3 regions of the Kitasatospora sp. NPDC089913 genome follow, and region 2 is predicted to be linked to each of the others. Evidence: predicted binding sites of a transcription regulator. Region 2 holds the regulator's gene; each other region holds the start of a gene.

Region 1 (5,010 bases), on a different contig from region 2:
GCCTCAGTGCGAGTGGCCGTGGCCGCCGTGCGAGTGACCGGCGTCGGCCTCCTCCTCCTTCTTCTCCACCACGAGGGTCTCGGTGGTGAGAAGCAAGGAGGCGATCGAGGCGGCGTTCTCCAGGGCGGAGCGGGTGACCTTGACCGGGTCGATGACGCCGGCCTTCACCAGGTCGCCGTACTCGCCGGTGGCCGCGTTGTAGCCCTGGCCCAGCTCCAGCTCGGAGACCTTGGAGGTGATGACGTAACCCTCCAGGCCGGCGTTCTGGGCGATCCAGCGCAGCGGCTCGTGCAGCGCCTTGCGGACGACCGCGACACCGGTGGCCTCGTCGCCGGACAGGCCCAGGCCGCCGTCCAGCACCTTGGCGGCGTGCACCAGGGAGGCGCCACCACCGGCGACGATGCCCTCCTCGACCGCGGCACGGGTCGCCGAGATGGCGTCCTCGAGACGGTGCTTGCGCTCCTTCAGCTCCACCTCGGTGGCGGCACCGACGCGGATGACGCAGACGCCGCCGGCCAGCTTGGCCAGGCGCTCCTGCAGCTTCTCGCGGTCCCAGTCCGAGTCGGTGTTGGCGATCTCGCCCTTGATCTGGGCGACGCGGCCGGTCACGGCCTCGGAGTCACCGGCGCCGTCGACGACGATCGTCTCGTCCTTGGTGACGGTCACGCGGCGGGCGGAGCCCAGCACGTCCAGACCGGCCTGGTCGAGCTTGAGGCCGACCTCCTCGGAGATCACGGTGCCGCCGGTGAGGACGGCCAGGTCGCCGAGGATCGCCTTGCGGCGGTCGCCGAAGCCCGGGGCCTTGACGGCCACCGCGTTGAAGGTGCCGCGGATCTTGTTCACCACGAGGGTGGACAGCGCCTCGCCGTCGACGTCCTCGGCGATGATCAGCAGCGGGCGGGAGGTGCCGCCCTGCAGGATCTTCTCCAGCAGCGGCAGCAGCTCCTGGATGGAGGAGATCTTGCCCTGGTTGATCAGGATGTACGGGTCCTCGAGGACCGCCTCCTGCCGCTCCGCGTCGGTGACGAAGTACGGCGACAGGTAGCCCTTGTCGAACTGCATGCCCTCGGTGAAGTCCAGCTCCACGCCGAAGGTGTTCGACTCCTCGACGGTGATGACACCGTCCTTGCCGACCTTGTCGATCGCCTCGGCGATCAGCTCGCCGACCTGGGTGTCCTGGGCGGAGAGGCTCGCGACGGCGGCGACGTCGTCCTTGCCCTCGATCTCGCGGGCGACCGACAGCAGGTGCTCGGAGACGGCGGCGACGGCCTTGTCGATGCCCTTCTTCAGGGCGGCCGGGCCGGCGCCCGCGGCGACGTTGCGCAGACCCTCGTTGACCAGGGCCTGGGCCAGCACGGTGGCGGTGGTGGTGCCGTCGCCCGCGACGTCGTTGGTCTTGGTGGCGACCTCCTTGACGAGCTGCGCGCCAAGGTTCTCGTACGGGTCGTCGAGCTCGACCTCACGGGCGATGGTGACACCGTCGTTGGTGATGGTCGGGGCGCCGAACTTCTTGTCGATGACGACGTTGCGGCCCTTGGGGCCGATGGTCACCTTGACGGTGTCGGCCAGCTTGTTGACACCGCGCTCGAGCGAGCGGCGGGCGTCCTCGTCGAACTGCAGGATCTTCGCCATGTTTCCTGTTCCTTCGGGGTGCGGCCGTCGCGGGCCGCTCGACTACGTGAACCAACAGCCACGCCCCGGCCCCTGTCACTAGGGACACGGATCCGGGGCGTGGCTGAACGCTTTTTACTTCTCGATGATGGCGAGAACGTCGCGCGCGGAGAGCACCAGGTACTCCTCGCCCTGGTACTTCACCTCGGTGCCGCCGTACTTCGAGTACAGGACGATGTCACCCACGGCGACGTCGAGCGGCAGACGCTGGCCGTCCTCGAAGCGGCCCGGGCCGACAGCCAGGACGACGCCCTCCTGGGGCTTCTCCTTGGCGGTGTCCGGGATAACCAGGCCGGAGGCCGTGGTGGTCTCGGCGTCGAGCGGCTGGACCACAATGCGGTCCTCGAGCGGCTTGATGGCAACCTTGCTGCTGGTGGTCACGTCCGAGCTCCCCTTCGGAGATTACGGGGTTTTCTAACGGGTAGGGGCGAACTCACGGATCTGCCGTCGCGGGGGTCAGACACGCATTGTCGCGTTAGCACTCCCCCGGTGGTGAGTGCTAGTGATGACCATAGGCCGCCGTTAGCACTCAGTCAACCAGAGTGCCAACGCCACGCGGGCCGGTCCCGCCGGACGCACCCGTCGACCGCGCGCTCCCGCCCGCGGGCCCGCGGCCCGGGCCCGCCCGTGACCGGGGAGAATGAGCGGGTGGAGAACGACGACCTGCGGGCCCTGCTGACCGAGCGGGGCCAGGCCCTGCTCGCCGAACTGCGCGAGTTCGCGCCCGAGGAGGAGCTGGCACTCGCCACCCGGCTGCGCAAGGAGCACCCCGCCGAGCTGGTGTCGGCCGCCTTCGGGCAGGCCAGGCTGCGGCAGCGGGCCCGGGCCAAGTTCGGCGCCGACGCCGATCTCATGTACTTCACGCCCAACGGCGTCGAGCAGTCCACCCGGCGCGAGGTCGCCGAGTGGCGGGCCGCACGGTTCGCCGGGCTGGGGGTGAAGCGGCTGGCCGACCTCTGCTGCGGCATCGGCGGCGACGTGCTGGCCCTGGCCCGGGCCGGCATCGAGGTGCTCGCCGTCGACCGGGACCCGGCCGCCTGCGCCGCCCTCGCCGCCAACGCCGCCGCCCTGGGCCTGGCCGACCTGGTCGAGGTGCGCTGCGCGGACGTGGCCGGGGTCGACGTCACCGGCTACGACGCGGTCTTCACCGACCCCGCCCGGCGCACCGCGCGCGGCCGGGTCTTCGACCCCGAGGCGTACGCCCCGCCGCTCTCCTGGGCGATCGAGGCCGGCCGCCGGGCCCCCGTCGGCGCGCTCAAGGTGGCGCCCGGCATCCCGCACGAGGCCGTCCCGGAGGACGCCGAGGCCGAGTGGGTCTCGGACCACGGCGACGTCAAGGAGGCGGTGCTCTGGTTCGGCACCCGGGCCGGGCACCCGCACCGCGCCACCCTGCTGCCGCAGCGGGCCGGCCTCACCGGCGGAGATCTGCCCGACCCCCCGGCCGGACCGGTCGGCCGCTACCTGTACGAGCCGGACGGCGCCGTGATCCGCGCCCATCTGGTCGCCGAGGTGGCCGGGCTGGTGAACGGGCGGCTGATCGATCCGAAGATCGCCTACCTGACCTCCGACGAGCTGGTCGACACCCCGTACGCGCACGCCTTCGAGCTGACCGACGTCCTGCCGTTCCACATCAAGAAGCTCAAGGCGCTGCTGCGCGAGCGCAAGGTCGGCACGGTGGTGATCAAGAAGCGCGGAATGGCGATCACCCCGGAGGAACTGCGCCGCCAGCTGCGTCCCAGCGGTCCGAACTCCGTCACGGTGGTCCTCAGCCGCACCGACAACGGCCCGCTGATGATGCTCGGCCACCCCGTCACCGGACCGGCCGCGGCCGTTCAGGCGGCCGGCGCCTCGATGTAGTCCTCCAGCCGGGCCACCGCGAAGCCCTGCTCCTGGATCCGGGCCAGCAGCTCGCCGAACATCTGCGTCATCGTCTCGCCCTTGAGGTCCTTCGGGCCCCGGAAGTGGGCGAGCACGATGTCGCCGGCCCGCAGCTTCTTGTCCGCGGCCTGGTACTGCATGTCGTGGATCTGCATCGACTCGCGCCACAGCACGACCGCCCTCGGCCCGCACTGCTGCACCGCGGTGTTGAGCGCGGGCGTGTTGGCGCCGTCCCCGTACGGCGGGCGGAACAGCAGCGGCGGGGTGCCGTACTGCTGGGTGAGCGCGGCCTGGGCGTCGCAGATCTCGGACTTCTGCTTCTCCGGCGGCACCTTGCTCAGCTGGGCGTGGTCCACGGTGTGGTTGTGGACGTGGTTGCCGAGGGCCTGGAGGCGCTTGAAGTAGCCGTAGTCGTCCTTGACGATGTCGCGGGTCAGGAACATCGACACCGGCACCTTGAGGTCGGTCAGCATCTCGACGAACTTCGGGTCCTTCTCGGCACCGTCGTCGATGGTGACGAAGACGACCTTGTCGGAGGTCTTCACCTCGCTGAACACCGGGACCGGCCCGGTCCGGGCGAGTTTCACCGGCTTGTCGGCGGGTGCGGGCGGCGCCGGCGGCAGCGGCGCGAGGTGCCACTTCGCCCAGGCCGCGGCGTCCCCGGCGGCCGGGCCGCCACCGGTCGGGGAGGCGGTCGGGGAGGCGGTCGGCGACGGGCCCGCGGACCGCGACGGGACCGCCGCGGCACCGCCCGCCGGGGAACCGCTCGCCGGGACCAGCGCGGCCGAGGCCGCGCCGCTGCCGGCGTCGCTCGTGCACCCGGTGGCCGCGGCCAGCAGGGCGAGCGCCCCCGCCGCGTACACCGTCGTCCTGCTCCGTACGTGCCTGTTCACCGCGCCGTGCTCCCCGCTCCCGTTCAGCGACCTCGATCGCTAGCACGGTAACGGCCCGGCGTTCGGTTCCCGCCCGGACGTGCGAACGGCTACGAGCGGCTACTCCACATGCTCGCTGGTGAAGGACCAGCGGTGCACCGGACGGCCCAGCAGGGCGGCGGGCGGCTCCGGCACCGGGACCGGCTCGCCGGACCACCAGGTGATCAGCAGCACCCGGTCCCCGGAAGCGGTGAGCAGCTCGGTCCGGAGCAGCCCGGCCGAGCCCCGCAGCGCGGGCAGCGCCGTCCCCCGGACCCAGTCGGAGAGCTCGGCGGCCCGGCCGTCGGCGGCCCTGGCCTCCCACATCGCGGCGGTGGTGGCGCTCACCGCTGCTGCCCGGTCAGGGCCTGGTAGGCCTGTCCGTGGAAGTCGGTGTGCGGCACGTGGACCTCGGTGACCGGCAGCGAGGAGTCCGCCGACAGGTCGAGCGAGGACGGCGCGCGGTCCCGCCAGACCATCTCGCTGCCGAGCGCGGCGACCATCGCGCCGTTGTCGGTGCACAGGCCCGGACGCGGCACCCGCAGCCGGA
Region 2 (5,010 bases):
CGCCGGCCGCGACCCCGGCCGTGGAGGTGCGCAGCACCGAGGGGCCCAGCCGGAACGGCTTCGCGCCGTCCTCGGCGAAGGCGGCCAGCTCCTCCGGGGAGACGCCGCCCTCCGGGCCGACCACCAGCACCAGGTCCCCGGTGTCCGGCAGGACCGCCCCGGCCAGCGGCTCGGAGCCCTCCTCGTGCAGCACCGCGGCGAACGCGGCGCCGAGCAGCACCGGGGCCAGCTGCCGGGTCGTCATCACGTCGCGGACGACGGGGAAGCGCAGCCGCCGGGACTGCTTGCCGGCCTCGCGCGCGGTGGCCCGCCACTTGGCGAGCGCCTTGGCGCCGCGCTCGCCCTTCCACTGGGTGATGCAGCGCGAGGCCGCCCAGGGGATCACCACGTCCACGCCGACCTCGGTCATGGTCTCCACCGCCAGCTCGCCCCGGTCGCCCTTGGGCAGCGCCTGGACGACGACGATCCGCGGCGACGGCTCCGGCTCCCGGCGCACGGCCGTCACCGCCACGTCGATCGCGTCCTTGCCGTGCACCGCCGCGACGGTGCCGTCCGCGCCGAGGCCGAGGCCGTCCGTCAGGGTGACCGCCTCGCCCGGCTCCAGCCGCTTCACCGCGGCCGCGTGCCGGCCCTCCGGCCCGTCCAGGCGCACCGTCGCGCCCGGCGCGGCGGCGGCGATCCGCTCGGGGTCGGCGAAGAACACGGGCGCGGTCATGCGGGGAACCTCCGGGGTGGGAACGGGAACGGGAACGCGAAAAGGGTGCCGAGGAAGCCTCGGCACCCCCGCGCGGGACGGCTACCGGCCGTTGAAGGCGTCCTTCAGCCGGGAGAACAGCCCCTGCTGCCCGGGCGCGAACTGGCCGGACGGCCGCTCCTCGCCGCGCAGCACCGCCAGGCGGCGCAGCAGCTCCTCCTGCTCGGCGTCGAGCTTGGTGGGCGTCTGCACCTCGACATGCACTATCAGGTCACCGCGGCCGCCGCCGCGCAGGTGGGTGATGCCGCGGCCGTGCAGCGGGATCGACTGGCCGGACTGGGTGCCGGGCCGGATGTCGACCTCCTCGATCCCGTCCAGGGTCTGCAGCGGCACCTGGGTGCCGAGCGAGGCCGCCGTCATCGGGATGGTGACCGTGCAGTGCAGGTCGTCGCCGCGCCGCTGGAAGGTCGGGTGGCTGGTCTCGGCGATCTCGACGTAGAGGTCGCCGGCCGGGCCGCCGCCGGGGCCGACCTCGCCCTCGCCGGCCAGCTGGATCCGGGTGCCGTTGTCGACCCCGGCCGGGATCTTGACGGTCAGGGTGCGCCGGGCGCGGACCCGGCCGTCGCCGGCGCACTCCGGGCACGGGGTCGGCACGACGGTGCCGAAGCCCTGGCACTGCGGGCAGGGGCGCGAGGTCATGACCTGGCCCAGGAAGGACCGGGTGACCTGGGAGACCTCGCCCTTGCCGCGGCACATGTCGCAGGTCTGCGCGGAGGTGCCGGGCGCGGCGCCCTCGCCGCTGCAGGTGGTGCAGGTGACGGCGGTGTCGACCTGGAGTTCCTTGGTGGTGCCGAACGCGGCCTCCTCCAGGGTGATCTCCAGCCGGATCATGGCGTCCTGGCCGCGCCTGGTCCGGGAGCGCGGTCCGCGCTGGCCGGAGGCGGCGCCGAAGAAGGCGTCCATGATGTCGGAGAAGCCGAAGCCCGCCGCGCCCGCGCCGAAGCCGCCCGCGCCGCCCCCGCCGTTCGGCGAGAGCGGGTCGCCGCCGAGGTCGTAGACCTGGCGCTTCTGCGGGTCGGAGAGCACCTCGTAGGCGGCGTTGATCTCCTTGAACCGCTCCTGCGTCTTCGGGTCCGGGTTGACGTCCGGGTGCAGTTCGCGTGCCAGGCGCCGGAACGCCTTCTTGATCTCGTCCTGCCCCGCATCCCGTCGGACGCCGAGTACCGCGTAGTAGTCCGTGGCCACCAAATGCTCCGCTTGTTCCGCCTGTGTGAGTGCTTGCGACTTCGGGCGCCGTCAGCTGTCCGACGACGACCGTTCCTACGACTCGGCCAGAATCTGGCCCACGTACCGTGCCACCGCTCGCACCGCCCCCATTGTGCCCGGGTAGTCCATCCGGGTCGGACCGATCACCCCCAGTTTGGCCACGCTCTCGTCGCCCGAACCGTAACCGACCGAGACGACCGAGGTGGAATTCAGCCCTTCGTAGGCGTTCTCCCGCCCGATCCGGACCGTCATCCCGGCGTCCGCGGTCTCACCCAGGAGGCGGAGCAGGACGACCTGCTCCTCCAGTGCCTCCAGCACCGGCTGGATGGTCAGCGGGAAGTCGTGGCCGAAGCGGGTCAGATTGGCCGTGCCGGCCAGCATGATCCGCTCCTCGCGCTGCTCGGCGAGGGTCTCGAAGAGCGTCGCCAGCACCGTGGACACGGTCGGCCGGTCGGCCGCCTCGAACTGCGCGGGCAGCTCCTCCAGCAGCCCCGGGACGTCCGGGAGCCGCTGTCCGGCGGCCCGGGCGTTGATCCGGCCCCGGAGGTCCGCCAGCACGGTCTCGCCGACCGTACCCGGGCAGTCCACCAACCGCTGCTCGACGCGGCCGGTGTTCATGATCAGCACCAGCATCACCTTGGCCGGGGCCAGCGCCACCAGCTCGATGTGCCGCACCGTGGAGCGGCTCAGCGAGGGGTACTGCACCACCGCGACCTGGCGGGTCAGCTGGGCGAGCAGCCGCACCGTGCGGGCGACCACGTCGTCGAGGTCCACCGCGCCGTCGAGGAAGTGCCGGATCGCCCGCCGCTCGGGCGCGCTCATCGGCTTGACCTCGGCCAGCTTGTCGACGAACAGCCGGTAGCCCTTGTCGGTGGGGATCCGCCCGGCGCTGGTGTGCGGCTGGTGGATGTACCCCTCCTCCTCCAGCGCCGCCATGTCGTTGCGGACGGTCGCCGGGGAGACCCCGAGGTTGTGCCGCTCGACCAGGGCCTTGGAGCCGACCGGCTCCTCGGTGCCCACGTAGTCCTGGACGATCGCGCGAAGCACCGCGAGTTTGCGGTCGTCGAGCTGGCGGACCTCACCGGCCATGGGCACGCACCTCCGTCTTCACGCGTTGTCCGTTGTGACACACCGTCGTGGCATGTGTCCGTGTTCGAGCTGTCCGGTCCGACCCCGAGGGGCCGGGCCTTGGCACTCTGAACACACGAGTGCCAGAACCGTACCTGCCAGTGTAAGGCCCGGGTCCGACGGCAGGAACGGCCCGGCCGGGGTGATCCTGCCCGCAGTCCGCGGCGCGCGGGTGATGCCGCGGGGCCCGCCCGGTGGCAGCATCGGAAGCGGACGGCGAACGGAGGAGCAGAGATGTCGAGCTCGGGCCAGCACACCCGCTTCGCCCCCGACCGCGGCCTGACCGGCCGCATGGTGGGGACGATGTTCCTGATCGGGCTGCTGTACGTGGGATTCACCGGTCTGCTGATCGTGCTGCTGCGCGGCGCCTGGCCGATCGTCGTGCTGATCTCGGGCGGCCTGTTCGTCGCCCAGTTCTGGTTCAGCGACCGCATCACCGAACGGGCGATGGGTGCCCACCGGGTCACCCCGGAGCAGTACCCGCAGCTGCACGGCGCCGTCGACCGGCTCTGCGCGCTCGCCGACATGCCCAAACCCCGGGTGGCGGTCGCCGACAACGACATGCCGAACGCCTTCGCCACCGGCCGCAACCCGCAGAACGCGGTGGTCTGCGTGACCACCGGCCTGCTGCGCCGGCTGGAACCCGAGGAGCTGGAGGGCGTGCTCGCCCACGAGCTGTCCCACGTCGCCCACCGCGACGTCGCCGTGATGACGGTGGCCGGCTTCCTGGGCGTACTGGCCGGCGCGATGACCCGGATCGCCGTGTACGGCGGCTTCATGGGCGGCGGGCGCAACAACAACGACTCCAACGCCGCGATCGCCGCCCTGGTGATCCCGCTGGTGTCGATCGCCGTCTACGCGATCAGCTTCCTGCTGACCCGGCTGCTCTCCCGCTACCGGGAGCTGGCCGCCGACCGGGCCGCCGCCCAGCTCACCGGGCGGCCCAGCGCGCTCGCCTCGGCGCTCACCAAGGTGACCGGCCAGATCGCCGCCATCCCGACCCGGGACCTGCGCCAGTCGCAGGCCTACAACGCGTTCTACTTCGCGCCGGCCCTCAGCGCCCGGGAGGCCGCCACCCAGCTGTTCTCCACCCACCCGTCGCTGGAGCAGCGACTGGCCCAGCTGGCGAAGATCTCCTCCGACCTCGGCCGCTGAGCCGCCCGTCGCCCGCGCCGCTCCCATCCCTCCCCGCACCGCACCGCACCGCACCGTTCTCCGACCGGAAGGACCGCCGTGGGCATCCTGGACACGCTGTTCGGCCGCACCAAGCCCGTCAAGCCCGACCTCGACCAGCTGTTCGGCGTACCGTCCGCCGCCCTCACCCTGGAGGCCGCGGCCGGCTTCCGGCCCACCGGACTCGGCTCGGTCTGCTTCGCCTCCGTCGAGGGCGGCGCCTTCGACGAGGTCGAACGGCAGGTCCGGGCCCTGCTCGACGCCGACACCGAACGCGGCGGCGTCCCCGTCGAGGCCTCCCGGGACTCCTACGGCTACTCCTGGCTGCTCGCCCGGCACGAACCCGGCGAACTGCCCGCACTGGTCAACGACCTGCACGCGGTCAACAGCGAACTCGAGGCGCACGGCTTCGGCCCCCAGCTGCTCTGCTCCCTGGTCGGCTTCCGCGACGCCGACGGGCGGCGGCCGCTCGCCCTCGTCTACCTGTACAAACGCGGCACCTTCTACCCGTTCGCACCGATGCCCGGCGGCGGCGAGAAGCGCGACAACCCGCTGGAGCTGGAGGTCAACGCGATGCTCGGCAACGACCTGCGGCTGGAGAAGGACCTCACCCGCTGGTTCCCGGTCTGGGGCGCGCCGGGCCTGTGAACCGGGGGGCCACCGGGCCGGCGGTGCCGCCCCCGGGCCCGGAAATCCGGTGGCCCACCGGCGCCCCCGCCCCTAGGGTCCGCCCGTGATCAACTGGACCG
Region 3 (5,010 bases), on a different contig from region 2:
GGCGGGCTTCCGGTCCTGCGTGTTCATCCCGCACGACCTGGAGCAGGGCAAGGTCGTGATGGCCGGGGTGTACGGCGGCGAGCTGGTCGGCATCGAGGGCAACTACGACGACGTGAACCGCTTCTGCTCGGAGCTGATCGGCGACCCGGCCGGCGAGGGCTGGGGCTTCGTCAACGTCAATCTGCGGCCGTACTACGGCGAGGGCTCCAAGACGCTGGCCTTCGAGATCTGCGAGCAGCTCGGCTGGCGGCTGCCGGAGCAGATCGTGATCCCGATCGCCTCGGGCTCCCAGCTCACCAAGATCGACAAGGGGCTGCAGGAGCTGATCAGGCTGGGCCTGGTCGAGGACCGGCCGTACCGGATCTTCGGCGCCCAGGCGGCGGGCTGCTCGCCGGTCTCGGCGGCCTTCAAGGCCGGTCACGACGTGATCCGGCCGGTCAAGCCGGACACCATCGCCAAGTCGCTGGCGATCGGCAACCCGGCCGACGGCCCGTACGTGCTGGACATCGCCCGGCGCACCGGCGGCGCGGTGGAGGACGTCACCGACGAGGAGGTCGTGGCGGCGATCCGGCTGCTGGCGCGGACCGAGGGCATCTTCGCGGAGACCGCGGGCGGCGTGACCGTCGGCGTGCTGAAGAAGCTGGTCGAGACCGGGCAGCTGGACCCGTCGAAGGAGACCGTCGCGATCAACACCGGTGACGGGCTCAAGACCCTCGACGCGGTCGCCGAGTCCGGCATGACCGCCGTCATCCGGCCGACCCTGGACGCCTTCCGGGGCGCCGGCCTCGCTTCCGACTGACCCCTCCGCCCACCCAGCGCCCGTAGTAGCTAGGAGACCCCCATGAGCGCCAACGTCCGCATCCCGACCATCCTGCGCACCTACACCGGCGGCGTCAGCGAGGTGCCCGCCGAGGGCGCCACGCTGGCCGAGGTGATCGCCGACCTGGAGCGCAACCACGCCGGGATCGCCGCGCGGATCCTCGACGACACCGGCAAGCTGCGCCGTTTCGTCAATGTCTACGTGAACGACGACGACGTGCGGTTCGCCGAGGGCCTGGAAACGGGGATCAAGGACGGCGCGAACATTTCGATCATCCCGGCGGTCGCCGGCGGGTGATCCGCGGGCGGTCCGTTCCCCCCGGGGCGGGCGCGTCGCCGACGGCCGTCCGCGGCACGGAATTCCGTGCCGCGGACGGCCGTGCGCATTTTGGCGGGAATATCTTCGGTCCCGGGCGGAGTAAAGTGTCGCTGGACCGGGAACAGGGCGCGCCCGTCACCCTGGTCCGGGAACGAATCCACCGCACCGCCACCACCGCCGGCCCGCGTCCGGCGGGAGCCGGGACGGGCCCGGGACCTGGATACATGTCAGGCCGGTGTCAGAATTCTGGCGGGGATTTCTGGTAATACGTCCGCTATGTCCGGCGGAGAATGCAGGGCTTTATCCCGATTGCGCCCGTCCTGTCCCACGGCGCCGCGGGTGAATTCCCCGCCATTGACCCTGTTGCAGAGGGCGTCGATCCGGATACATTCAGCCGCGGTCGACGCAATCGCCCGTTCGCCGGATGCCGTTCGGCGTCATCGGGAGGATTGTGGCGTGCGCGGCTGCGCCCAGGGGGGGTTCCCCGGGCCGGCCTCCAACCAGACCCGGGCCCGCAGACCTGCGGGCGCGTGAAGGGCCAGCACAGCACTAGGGGAGTTCGGAATGGCTCAGGGCACCGTCAAGTGGTTCAACGCGGAGAAGGGTTACGGCTTCATCGCGGTCGACGGTGGTGCGGACGTCTTCGTCCACTACAGCGCGATCCAGATGGACGGCTACCGCACCCTTGAGGAGGGCCAGCGGGTCGAGTTCGAGATCTCTCAGGGGCAGAAGGGTCCGCAGGCGGACATGGTCCGCGCGGCGGTCTGACCTTTCCGACACCCGGGAGCTCTGCTCGGCCCATCGGCTGGCGCACCTCTTGATTCTCACGGCGGGCCCGTGCGACCTCGGTCGTACGGGCCCGCCGTCATGTCCGCCGTCATGTCGGCCGTCGTGGCCGTCGCGATGTCCGCCGTCGGGCCCGGGGCCGGGCTCCGGGGGCCGGCCGCGGGGCGCGGCGTTCCGGTCGGATCCGGCCCGGTCGGAGGCGGTCGGGGACGGCTCCGGGCGGGTGCGCGGCGCGGGTGGCGCGGCTCGCGGATTGCCCGATTGGGCTTGCACTCACCCACCCGGAGTGCTAATCATTGGCGTTAGCACTCACAGCTTGAGAGTGACAGCGGACCGGGTCGGTGAGGCCCCAGGGAGCGGTAGGGGAATGGACCCCCGCACACCAGGGCCGTCCGTCGCGGGCACCCCTTGGTCCGAGCAGTCGACCGTGTCCCGGAGGACCACTTCTGATGGCCAAGATCATCGCCTTTGATGAGGAAGCTCGCCGCGGCCTTGAGCGTGGCATGAACCAGCTTGCCGACGCAGTGAAGGTCACGCTCGGCCCCAAGGGCCGCAACGTCGTTCTGGAGAAGAAGTGGGGCGCCCCCACGATCACCAACGACGGTGTCTCCATCGCCAAGGAGATCGAGCTCGAGGACCCGTACGAGAAGATCGGCGCGGAGCTCGTCAAGGAGGTCGCCAAGAAGACCGACGATGTCGCGGGTGACGGCACCACCACCGCCACCGTGCTGGCCCAGGCGCTCGTCCGCGAGGGTCTGCGCAACGTCGCCGCCGGCGCCAACCCGATGGCCCTGAAGCGCGGCATCGAGAAGGCCGTCACCGCCGTCTCCGACCAGCTCCTGGCCCAGGCCAAGGACGTGGAGACCAAGGAGCAGATCGCCTCCACCGCCTCCATCTCGGCCGCCGACACCCAGATCGGCGAGCTCATCGCCGAGGCCATGGACAAGGTCGGCAAGGAAGGCGTCATCACCGTCGAGGAGAGCAACACCTTCGGTCTCGAGCTCGAGCTCACCGAGGGCATGCGCTTCGACAAGGGCTACATCTCGGCCTACTTCGCCACCGACCTGGAGCGTATGGAGACCTCGTTCGAGGACCCCTACATCCTGATCGCCAACTCCAAGATCGGCTCGGTCAAGGACCTGCTGCCGCTGCTGGAGAAGGTCATGCAGAGCGGCAAGCCGCTCGTCATCATCGCCGAGGACGTCGAGGGCGAGGCCCTGTCGACCCTGGTCGTGAACAAGATCCGCGGCACCTTCAAGTCCGTCGCCGTCAAGGCCCCGGGCTTCGGCGACCGCCGCAAGGCCATGCTCCAGGACATCGCCATCCTCACCGGCGGCACCGTGATCTCCGAGGAGGTCGGCCTGAAGCTGGAGAACGCCGGCGTCGACCTGCTGGGCAGCGCCCGCAAGGTGGTCATCACCAAGGACGAGACCACCATCGTCGACGGTGGCGGCGACAGCGAGCAGGTCGCGGGCCGGGTGAACCAGATCCGCGCCGAGATCGAGAACAGCGACTCGGACTACGACCGCGAGAAGCTCCAGGAGCGCCTCGCCAAGCTGGCCGGCGGCGTGGCCGTCATCAAGGCCGGCGCGGCCACCGAGGTGGAGCTCAAGGAGCGCAAGCACCGCATCGAGGACGCCGTCCGCAACGCGAAGGCCGCCGTCGAGGAGGGCATCGTCGCCGGTGGTGGCGTCGCGCTGCTGCAGGCCTCGGTCGCCTTCGACAAGCTGGAGCTGGACGGCGACGAGGCCACCGGTGCCAACATCGTCAAGGTCGCGCTCGAGGCCCCGATCAAGCAGATCGCGACCAACGCCGGCCTCGAGGGCGGCGTCGTGGTGGAGAAGGTGCGCAACCTCCCCGCCGGTCACGGCCTGAACGCCGCCACCAACGAGTACGTCGACCTGGTCGCCGCCGGCATCATCGACCCGGCCAAGGTCACCCGCTCCGCGCTGCAGAACGCCGCCTCCATCGCGGCGCTGTTCCTCACCACCGAGGCCGTCATCGCCGACAAGCCGGAGAAGGCCGCCGCGGCCGCCGGCGGCGGCATGCCGGGCGGTGACATGGACTTCTGATCCTGATCGCTTCGATCGGATCGGCAGGTCTTTCGTCCGCGAGGGCGGTTCCCCGACGGGGAGCCGCCCTCGCGGCGTTCCCGGGATCGTTCCCCGGGGCGTTCCCGGGGCGCCTTCCCGGGGCCGGGGGTCCCGGGTTTCCGGGCGTTCTTGGGAGACTGGACGGATGGCTACGACAGACGACATCGAGACGGCGCTGCACACCGCGCGGGCGCTGATCCTGGCCGACCTGACCGCGCGGGACGCCGCCGACCCCGCCGTGGTGTCCCTGGTCGAGCAGGCCGTGACGCACCGGCGCTGGTGGCTGGAGCAGTGGCCGGACGGCGTCGAGTACGTCCTGGGCCTGGTCGCCCAGGACGTCCAGGACGCGCTGCTGGAGAGCCACGGCCGCTGGCCGCTGTGCGCGGACTGCGCGGCCGACGGCGACCCGCACGCGCTGGGCGTGGAACCCGAGCTGGGGCCGGAGCCGCACTGGGTGTGCGGCAAGCGCGGCGCCGTCGTGGCGGCGGTGGGCGAGCTGTAGGGCGCGTCCCGGCTGCCGGCCGGGCCTCAGCCGCCGGTCCTTCCTCCTCCGGGCCGCCGTCGCACCTCCGGGTGCGGCGGCGGCTTTTTCGTGCCGATGGGAACCACTGGACTGCATATGCAGTCCAACGACATATATAGTCCGTCCGAGTCCTTCTTTCGGCAATGAGTGGGGGAGACCCATGTCCCAGCCAGATCCGGCCCGTCCGGTCCTCGAACTGCGCGCCGTCACCCGGACGCACGGGCACGGCGAGGCCGAGGTGCATGCCCTGCGCGGCGTCGACCTGGCCGTGCGCCCCGGCGAGTTCGTCGCCGTCATGGGGCCCTCCGGCTCCGGCAAGTCGACCCTGCTGACCCTGGCCGGCGGCCTCGACCGGCCCAGCGGCGGGCAGGTGCTGGTCGAGGGCGTCGAGCTCGGCGGACTGAACCGGACCCGGCTGGCCGCCGTGCGCCGCCGCTCGGTCGGCTACGTCTTCCAGGACTACAACCTCG

What was found. The regulator HrcA, encoded in region 2, represses chaperone genes, less so after heat shock. The targets are predictions, from matches to a motif close to TTNGCACTCNGNNNNNCNGAGTGCNAA.
Region 1: groES (co-chaperone GroES) is a predicted target of HrcA. The motif match lies at 2,194-2,220, and genes of this name have one in related genera.
Region 3: groL (chaperonin GroEL) is a predicted target of HrcA. The motif match lies at 2,191-2,217, and genes of this name have one in related genera.

The regions. Positions count from the first base shown of each region.
Region 1 covers NZ_JBIVGI010000011.1:100,521-105,530, forward strand. Annotated here, with positions in the region: gene groL (chaperonin GroEL) at 4-1,632, opposite strand; gene groES (co-chaperone GroES) at 1,747-2,052, opposite strand; gene ACIPYS_RS18775 (class I SAM-dependent methyltransferase) at 2,320-3,528, shown strand; gene ACIPYS_RS18780 (polysaccharide deacetylase family protein) at 3,504-4,442, opposite strand; gene ACIPYS_RS18785 (hypothetical protein) at 4,542-4,808, opposite strand; gene tsaD (tRNA (adenosine(37)-N6)-threonylcarbamoyltransferase complex transferase subunit TsaD) at 4,805-5,010, opposite strand, start outside.
Region 2 covers NZ_JBIVGI010000001.1:136,298-141,307, reverse strand. Annotated here, with positions in the region: gene ACIPYS_RS00625 (16S rRNA (uracil(1498)-N(3))-methyltransferase) at 1-715, opposite strand, end outside; gene dnaJ (molecular chaperone DnaJ) at 797-1,939, opposite strand; gene hrcA (heat-inducible transcriptional repressor HrcA) at 2,015-3,049, opposite strand; gene htpX (zinc metalloprotease HtpX) at 3,323-4,243, shown strand; gene ACIPYS_RS00605 (hypothetical protein) at 4,322-4,909, shown strand; gene ACIPYS_RS00600 (DUF2785 domain-containing protein) at 4,995-5,010, shown strand, end outside.
Region 3 covers NZ_JBIVGI010000053.1:7,860-12,869, forward strand. Annotated here, with positions in the region: gene thrC (threonine synthase) at 1-799, shown strand, start outside; gene ACIPYS_RS39295 (MoaD/ThiS family protein) at 842-1,117, shown strand; gene ACIPYS_RS39300 (cold-shock protein) at 1,703-1,906, shown strand; gene groL (chaperonin GroEL) at 2,374-3,996, shown strand; gene ACIPYS_RS39310 (hypothetical protein) at 4,163-4,519, shown strand; gene ACIPYS_RS39315 (ABC transporter ATP-binding protein) at 4,701-5,010, shown strand, end outside.